Linked DNA regions of Tenggerimyces flavus. The main gene of each other region encodes a partner of the protein of the gene in region 2 in a complex. Links are inferred from orthologs where the notes say so. Each region holds a gene or a part of one and is shown on either strand. Other genes may lie near its edges. The genes, in order: uvrA and mfd.

Region 1 (3,920 bases), 1.7 Mb from region 2 along the record:
ACATCTGATGTGGTTACGTTCCCATTCTTTCTACGGCCCTGCCGAAACCGTGCCGCCGGGGTCCGCAACCGGCCGTATTGACGCTGGCCGACATAGGTAGATCTAGCCGGGGCGGCCGGGCGGCGCACTTTACCCACGAAGGGGGCGTTCTGGGGCCGATCGTTGGCCCGGGAACGCCCTCCTCGTGGGTAAAGTCACGATGCGGGACGCGGCTCCCCACAGGCACGCGCGCCCTCCACCCCCTGGATGGAGAGGCGCGTCGTCGCGTAGGCCGGCAGCTCAGCGGGCGGTTGCCTTCTTGGCGGTCCGCTTCGCCGGCGTCTTCTTTGCCGCGGCCTTCTTGGCCACCGCCTTCTTCGCGGTCGTCTTCTTGGCCGTCGTCGTGGTCGCCTTCTTCGCCGCCGACTTGCTCGCCGCCACCTTCTTCACCGCCGCGCGCCGGCCGTGGGGGACGCCCTCGGCGGGGAGGACTTGGCGGAGGAACTGGCCGGTGTAGCTGCCCTCGTTCGCCGCCACGGACTCCGGGGTGCCCTCCGCGACCATCATGCCGCCGCGGTTGCCGCCCTCGGGGCCGAGGTCGATGATCCAGTCGGCGGTCTTGATCACGTCGAGGTTGTGCTCGATCACGATCACCGTGTTGCCCTGATCGACCAACGCCGACAGGACGCCGAGGAGCTTGCGGATGTCCTCGAAGTGCAGGCCGGTCGTCGGCTCGTCCAGCACGTACAGGGTCCGGCCGGTCGAACGCTTCTGCAGCTCAGACGCCAGCTTCACCCGCTGCGCCTCGCCCCCGGACAGCGTCGGCGCGGGCTGGCCCAGTCGGACGTACCCCAGCCCGACCTCGACCAGCGTCTTGAGGTGCCGCGAGATCGCCGGGATCGCCGCGAAGAACTCGTTCGCCTCCTCGATCGGCATGTCGAGGATCTCCGAGATCGACTTGCCCTTGTAGTGCACCTCGAGCGTCTCGCGGTTGTACCGCGCCCCGTGGCACACCTCGCACGGCACGTAGACGTCCGGCAGGAAGTTCATCTCGATCTTGATCGTGCCGTCGCCGGAGCACGCTTCGCAGCGGCCGCCCTTGACGTTGAACGAGAACCGCCCCTGCAGGTAGCCGCGCACCTTCGCCTCGGGCGTGTCCGCGAACAGCTTGCGCATGTGGTCGAACACGCCTGTGTACGTCGCCGGGTTGGACCGCGGCGTCCGGCCGATCGGCGACTGGTCGACGTGGATGATCTTGTCGACCTGGTCGGTGCCGGTGAGCTTCTGGTGGTGTCCCGGCACGTCCTTGGCGCCGTAGATCTGCTTGGCCAGCGACTTGTAGAGGATGTCGTTGACCAGCGTCGACTTGCCCGACCCGGACACCCCGGTGACAGCGACGAAGCAGCCGAGCGGGAACTCGACCGTGACGTCCTTGAGGTTGTGCTCGTACGCCTTGTGCACGGTGACCTTGCGCGACGGCGTCGGTGGGCGGCGGATCGCGGGCAGCGGGATCTCGCGCCGGCCGGACAGGTACGCGCCGGTGATCGAGTCGGGGTGCTTCAGCAGCCCGTCCAACGTGCCCGAGTGCACCACCTGGCCGCCGTGCTCGCCCGCGCCCGGGCCGATGTCGACCACCCAGTCCGCGGTCTTGATCGTGTCCTCGTCGTGCTCGACCACGATCAACGTGTTGCCAATGTTGCGCAGCCGGATCAGCGTCTCGATCAGCCGGTGGTTGTCCCGCTGGTGCAGGCCGATCGACGGCTCGTCGAGGACGTACAACACGCCCACCAGCCCCGACCCGATCTGCGTCGCCAGCCGGATCCGCTGCGCCTCGCCGCCCGACAGCGAGCCGGACGGACGGTCCAACGTCAGGTAGTCGAGGCCGACGTCGAGCAGGAACCGCAGCCGCTCGCCGATCTCCTTCAGCACCCGCTCGGCGATCTGCTTCTCCCGCGCGGACAGGTCCAGCTCGATCAGCTGCGCCGCGATGTCGGAGATCGGCAGCGACGTCCACGCGGCGATCGACTTCCCGCCCAGCGTGACCGAGAGCGAGATCGGCTTCAGCCGGGTGCCGTCACACGTCGGGCAGTCCACCTCGCGCATGTAGCCCTCGAAGCGCTCCCGGCTGGTGTCCGACTCCGCCTCGGCGTGCCGGCGCTGTACGTACGAGATCACGCCCTCGTACGCCGTGTAGTACGAGCGCACCCGGCCGTACCTGTTCTTGTACCGCACGTGCACCTGGTCGGGATGCCCGAACAGCAAGGCCTTCTTCGCCTTCGCCGGCAGCTTCTCGAACGGGGTGTCGGTGCGGAACCCGAGCGTCTCCGCGAGCGCGGTGATCAGCCGCCCGAAGTAGTCGGAGAACTGCGGCCCCGACCACGGCGTGAGCGCGCCCTCGTCCAGCGACTTGCTCGGGTCGGGCACGATCAGGTCGGGGTCGACCTCCATCTTCGTGCCGAGCCCGGTGCAGGCCGGGCAGGCTCCGTACGGCGAGTTGAACGAGAACGAGCGCGGCTCGAGCTCCTCGAACGAGAGCTCGTCGTACGGGCAGTACAGGTGCTCCGACCAGACCCGCTCCCGCTGCGGATCCTTCTCGGGCAGGTCGACGAAGTCGAGCGTGACCAGGCCGCCGCCCAGGTGCAGCGCGGTCTCGATCGAGTCGGTCAGCCGCTGCTTCGCGGTGCTCTTGACCTGCAGCCGGTCGACGACGACCTCGATCGTGTGCTTCTTCTGCTTGTCGAGCTTCGGCACCTCGCCGATCGGGTAGACCTCGCCGTCGACCCGCGCCCGGGAGTAACCCTGCGTGCTCAGCTGGCGGAACAGCTCGACGTACTCGCCCTTGCGCCCGCGCACGACCGGCGCCAGCACCTGGAACCGCGCGCCCTCCTCCAGCTCGAGGATGCTGTCGACGATCGCCTGCGGGGTCTGCCGGGCGATAGGACGGCCGCACTCGGGGCAGTGCGGGTGGCCGATCCGCGCGTACAGCAGCCGGAGGTAGTCGTAGACCTCGGTGATCGTGCCGACCGTCGACCGGGGGTTGCGCGAGGTGGACTTCTGGTCGATCGACACCGCGGGTGAGAGGCCCTCGATGAAGTCGACGTCGGGCTTGTCCATCTGGCCGAGGAACTGGCGCGCGTACGCCGACAACGACTCCACGTACCTGCGCTGACCCTCGGCGAAGATCGTGTCGAAGGCCAGACTCGACTTCCCGGAGCCACTGAGGCCGGTGAAGACGATCAGGGCGTCGCGCGGCAGCTCGAGAGACACGTCCTTGAGATTGTGCTCTCGGGCACCTCGGATGATGAGCTGGTCGGCCACGTCGGCAGTTCCGTCCTGGGCTGTGCGGTGCGGGTCAGGGCTTCCTGGACACGCCGGTTTGGACCCGGAGACTCCAGGGTTCACGATGCTAACCGGGGCCACCGACAAGTCCCGTCGGCGGCAGAGAAGGACCCTTGACAACGGTATGTGAGAGGCCCGCATTCCCGCCGGTCGACCAGGGCGGATGTCTCGCCATGCGGACCAGCCTCGGGATTTCAGGTGTTGGTGGGCGACATTGACCTGCGAAAGACCGAAGTGCCTTTCCTACTGGGGGTCGCCTTACCCGGCCAGTGGCCCCATTACCTGGCGTCCACCCCACGTAAAGGGCCAATGATCATGTGAACATGATCATTGGCGCCCAGGGCGGGCTGGACCGGGCGAACCAACGGCCGGAGGAAAGATCGCGGCCAGGCCGTGTCTCCAACGAGCGTCGGGCATCGCGCGTCAGGCGATAAGTGGGAGACAAGGCCTTAGAGGTCAGATCCGAGCGAGCCAGGGGTGGTCCGGCTGCGTCATCGTGATCGCCTCCCGCAGCCAACGCCGGTCCTCGGCAGCCAGCATCGGCCAGGCGGCGTCGAAGTCCGACTGGTCCTTCGGACGGAGACCCCGCGCCTTGTGCAGCA
Region 2 (4,479 bases):
AGGGAGGAACAACGTGGGCCACAGTCGGATCAGAGTCGGGCGGTCGAGCCAGCGAGCGAACTCCTCATGGCGGGACCCTTCGCGGAGAACGACCTCGTACAGGTAAGCGAGCTCGATGGGATCGTCGAGGTCGTACACCGGCTCGCCCGACCAGTCCAGACGCGCGTCCAAGTGCACGACTCCGGAGGTCGGGCCGTGGAGGTCGTCGAGGGTGTCCGCGACGAAGTACGGGCGGTTCGCGGCGTAGCCCGCGCCGGGTGGGGCTGGGCGGGGTTCGTCGGCTGCCATCGTTGACCTCCTTTCCCTGATCAGGCTACCTGAATCACGCCTTCTTGGCCGGCGCCGGAGCGTCCACGAGGATGGCGTCGATGAGGTCGCCGCACCACTTGAGCAGCTCCAAGTCACGCAACGGCGTCCCGCCGATGGGCGCCGTGGCGGGGCGGGGAACGAGGATGGTGCGCAACTGGCGCTTGACGATCGTCCGCGGGTACAGCCGGTTGAGCCGCATTTCCTGCGATTCCCGCAGCTCCACCGGCGCGAAGCGGATCGCGTTTCCCTGCACAGTCACGTCGGTCAGCCCCACAGCGGACGCCTTCAAGCGGAAGCGGGCCACCTCGAGGAGGTTCTCCACCGGCTGCGGCAAAGTGCCGTACCGGTCCGACAACTCCTCGGCCACCGCCGCGACCTCATCCAGCGACCGCACGGCGGCCAGCCGCTGGTACATCTCCAGCCGCAACCGCTGCGAGTCCACGTAGTCGTGCGGCAGGTGCGCGTCGATCGGCAGCTCGACCTTGACCTCGTTGTCCTCCTCGGGAACGTCGCCGCGGAACTCCGCCACGGCCTCTCCCACGAGCCGGATGTAGAGGTCGAAGCCGACGTCCGCGATGTGCCCGGACTGCTCACCGCCGAGCAGGTTGCCCGCCCCGCGGATCTCCAGGTCCTTCATCGCGACCGCCATGCCCGCGCCGATCTCGGTGTTCTGCGCCAACGTCGCCAGCCGCTCGTGCGCGGTCTCGGTGAGCGGCTTCTCCGGCGGGTAGAGGAAGTACGCGTACGCCCGCTCGCGGCCACGACCGACCCGCCCGCGCAGCTGGTGCATCTGCGACAGCCCGAACAGGTCCGACCGCTCCACGATCAACGTGTTCGCGTTCGAAATGTCCAAGCCCGCTTCGACAATCGTCGTACAAACAAGCACGTCCGCCCGCTTCTCCCAGAAGTCGACCATGACCTGCTCGAGCTGGTGCTCACTCATCTGCCCATGCCCGACCGCGACCCGCGCCTCCGGCACCAGCTGGCGAATCCGGGCGGCCGCGCGCTCGATCGTTTGCACGCGGTTGTGCACCAGGAACACCTGGCCCTCGCGCAACAGCTCGCGCCGGATCGCCGCGACCACCTGCTTCTCGTCGTACCCACCGACGAACGTCAACACTGGATGGCGTTCCTCCGGCGGCGTCATGATCGTCGACATCTCCCGGATGCCGGTGATCGCCATCTCCAGCGTCCGCGGGATCGGCGTCGCCGACATCGTCAGTACGTCGACCGAAGCGCGCAGAGCCTTGAGTTGCTCCTTGTGCTCCACGCCGAACCGCTGCTCCTCGTCGACCACGATCAGCCCGAGGTCCTTGAAGCCGACCTCCTTCGACAGCAGCCGATGCGTCCCGATCACCACATCGACAGAGCCCGCCGCGAGACCGTTGAGGACCTCCTTGGCCTCCTTGTCGGTCTGGAACCGCGACAACGCCTTCACCGTCACCGGGAACGGCGCGAACCGTTCGGCGAACGTCGAATGATGCTGCTGCACAAGCAAAGTCGTCGGCACCAGGATCGACACCTGCTTCCCGTCCTGCACCGCTTTGAACGCCGCGCGCACCGCGATCTCGGTCTTGCCGTACCCCACGTCACCACAGATCAGCCGGTCCATCGGAACCGTCTTCTCCATGTCTGCCTTGACGTCCTCTATCGTCGCGAGCTGGTCGGAGGTCTCGACGTACGGGAACGCGTCCTCCAACTCGCGCTGCCACGGCGTGTCCGGCCCGAACGCGTGCCCCTCCGTCGCCTGCCGCGCCGCGTACAGCTTGATCAGCTCCGCGGCGATCTGCTTGACCGCCTTGCGTGCCCGGCCCTTGCGCTTCGCCCAGTCCGAGCCGCCCATCTTGTCCAGCGACGGGTCCTCGCCACCGACGTACCGCGTCACCAGGTCGAGCTGGTCGGTCGGTACGAACAGCCGGTCGCCTGGCTGCCCGCGCTTGGACGGCGCGTACTCGATCAGCAGGTACTCGCGCGTCGTCCGCGCCGCGCCCGTACCCACCGTGCGCTCGGCCATCTCGAGGTACTTGCCGACCCCGTGCTGGTCGTGCACGACGTAGTCGCCGGGCTTCAGCTCCAGCGGGTCGATCGTCCGCCGACGCCGCGTTGGCATCCGGCGCATGTCCTTGGTGGACGGTCCGGCGCGGCCGACCAGGTCCTCCTCGGCGAGCACCGCGAGCTTCAACGCCGGCGCGACGAACCCGTGGTCGAGCCGCCCGCACACCACGTGCACGACGGACGGCTGGGGCTCTTCGAAGTCCGATTTGGCAAGCCTGGCTGCGATATCGCCGCCGGTGAGCACCTCGACGATACGTTCCGCCGGGCCGTGGCCCTCGGTGACGTACACGACGCGCCACCCGTCGGCGAGCCAGCCCTTGATGTCGGCGAGCGCGCGCTCGGTGTCGCCGTGGTACGCGACCGCGGCCTCGGCGCCGATCGCGTGCGACTCGATCGCGCCGGCCTCGATGTCGACATCGAGCTGGATGAGCTCGCCCATCTCGGTGCGCTGCGGCGCAGCCGTGGTGGTCTCGGCGTCGAGGGCGAACGGGGAGACGCTCCACCACGCGAGGTCGGCCGACATCGCGTGCCCGCGGACGTCGGCGAGGCTGCGGTATGCGGCCGGGCCGAGGTCGATCGGCGCCTGCCCACCGCCCGCGGCCGCCGCCCAGGACGCCTGCAGGAACTCCTCGCTCGTCGCGACGAGGTCGTGCGCCCTCGTCCGAACCCGCTCGGGATCGCACACCAGAACGTGCGTCGCCGGCGGGAGGATGTCGAGCAGCAGCTCCAGGTCGTCGACGAGAACGGGCGCGAGCGACTCCATGCCCTCGACCGCGTGCCCCTGCGCGAGCTTCTCGAACAACTCCTCGAGCTCGGGGTGCTCGACGGCGAGCTTGGCCGCCCGGTCGCGTACGGCGTCGGTGAGCAGCAGCTCGCGGCACGGCGGCGCGTACAGCCCGTGCTCGGCCGGGCCGAGCGAACGCTGGTCCGCGACCTTGAAGTAGCGGATCTCGTCGACCTCGTCGCCGAAGAACTCCACCCGCACCGGGTGCTCGTCGATCGGCGGGAACACGTCGACGATGCCGCCGCGGACGGCGAACTCGCCGCGCCGCTCGACCAGGTCGACGCGGGTGTACGCGGCGGCCGCGAGCTTGCGGACGAGGACCTCGAGGTCGATCTCGTCCTTGACGTGAAGGCTGACGGGCTCGAGGTCGGCGAGGCCCTTCACCTGCGGCTGGAGGACCGAACGGACGGGCGCGACGACGACCTTGGGGCTGGGGTTCTCGTCGTCGGGGTGGACCAGCCTGCGGAGGATCGCGAGCCGGCGGCCGACGGTGTCGGATCGCGGCGAGAGGCGCTCGTGCGGGAGCGTCTCCCAGGCCGGGTAGTAGGCGGCGGCGTCCTCGTCGCCGAGCAGGCTCTGCAGGGTGGCGGTGAGGTCCTCGGCTTCGCGGCCGGTCGCGGTGACGGCGAGCACCGTACGTCCCGCCCCGCCGGCGTTCGCGTCGGCCGCGAGGGCGGCGACGACGAGCGGCTGCAGCGCCTTGGGCGCGGTGAGGTCGAGCGGCGACAGCCTGGTGCCGGGCACGGCGTCGCGCGCCTGAGCGACGGCCTCGCCCAGCGCGGTGTCGGAGGTGGTGAGCTCAACGAGGTGAGCGAGACTCATGGGCTCCTCTTCAGGGCAGCACAGAATGCCCCCTTCGACGAAATCGACGGGGGTGAGGGCTTGCTTCTCCAGCCTATCCGAGCCCGCCGACAATGCCCGCTCCCTTTACTGCCGGACGCCGCTCCCGCTGCGGACAAATGATCATGTTTACATGATCATTTGCCGCTTTACGCGGAGTAGACGCCAGGTGAAGCGCCCATCCACCGTGTAAACACGATCATTTGCCGGTTGGCGAAGCGGACCAGGGTCCGGTACGTTCGATGGCATGAGCCTCGAGCTGATCCGTGAGCTCGGCAGTCAGGAGCACTGGCTGGCCGTGCTCGTCACGCAGCGCCCCGCGGCCGGGCGGTCGGCGGTGTCGGTGGTGAACGCCGGCATCCTCGACCACCCGACGACCGGCGAGCCGACGGTCGCGTTCGTCGCCCGCGGGCGTACGGCGAAGCTCACGAATCTCCGCGCGAACCCGTACGCCACGCTCGTCTTCCGCGCCGGCTGGGAGTGGGTCGCGG

What was found.
Region 1: the proteins of mfd (region 2) and uvrA are in contact, whole or in part, in a crystal structure (PDB 4DFC), measured with the Escherichia coli proteins. The link is inferred for Tenggerimyces flavus from one-to-one orthologs.

The regions. Positions count from the first base shown.
Region 1 is NZ_JAFBCM010000001.1:4,161,572-4,165,491, forward strand. Bases 80-3,696 are described here. They hold uvrA (excinuclease ABC subunit UvrA), read right to left. Parts: upstream 3,298-3,696; coding sequence 280-3,297; downstream 80-279. Outside these bases: JOD67_RS19440 (hypothetical protein), read right to left, coding at 3,775-3,920. UniProt on the Escherichia coli protein: The UvrABC repair system catalyzes the recognition and processing of DNA lesions. UvrA is an ATPase and a DNA-binding protein. A damage recognition complex composed of 2 UvrA and 2 UvrB subunits scans DNA for abnormalities.
Region 2 is NZ_JAFBCM010000001.1:2,493,467-2,497,945, reverse strand. Bases 123-4,298 are described here. They hold mfd (transcription-repair coupling factor), read right to left. Parts: upstream 3,971-4,298; coding sequence 323-3,970; downstream 123-322. Other genes in these bases: JOD67_RS11615 (pyridoxamine 5'-phosphate oxidase family protein), read left to right, coding at 4,236-4,298; JOD67_RS11625 (transcriptional regulator), read right to left, coding at 123-288. Outside these bases: more of JOD67_RS11625, read right to left, coding at 1-122; more of JOD67_RS11615, read left to right, coding at 4,299-4,479. UniProt on the Escherichia coli protein: Couples transcription and DNA repair by recognizing RNA polymerase (RNAP) stalled at DNA lesions. Mediates ATP-dependent release of RNAP and its truncated transcript from the DNA, and recruitment of nucleotide excision repair machinery to the damaged site.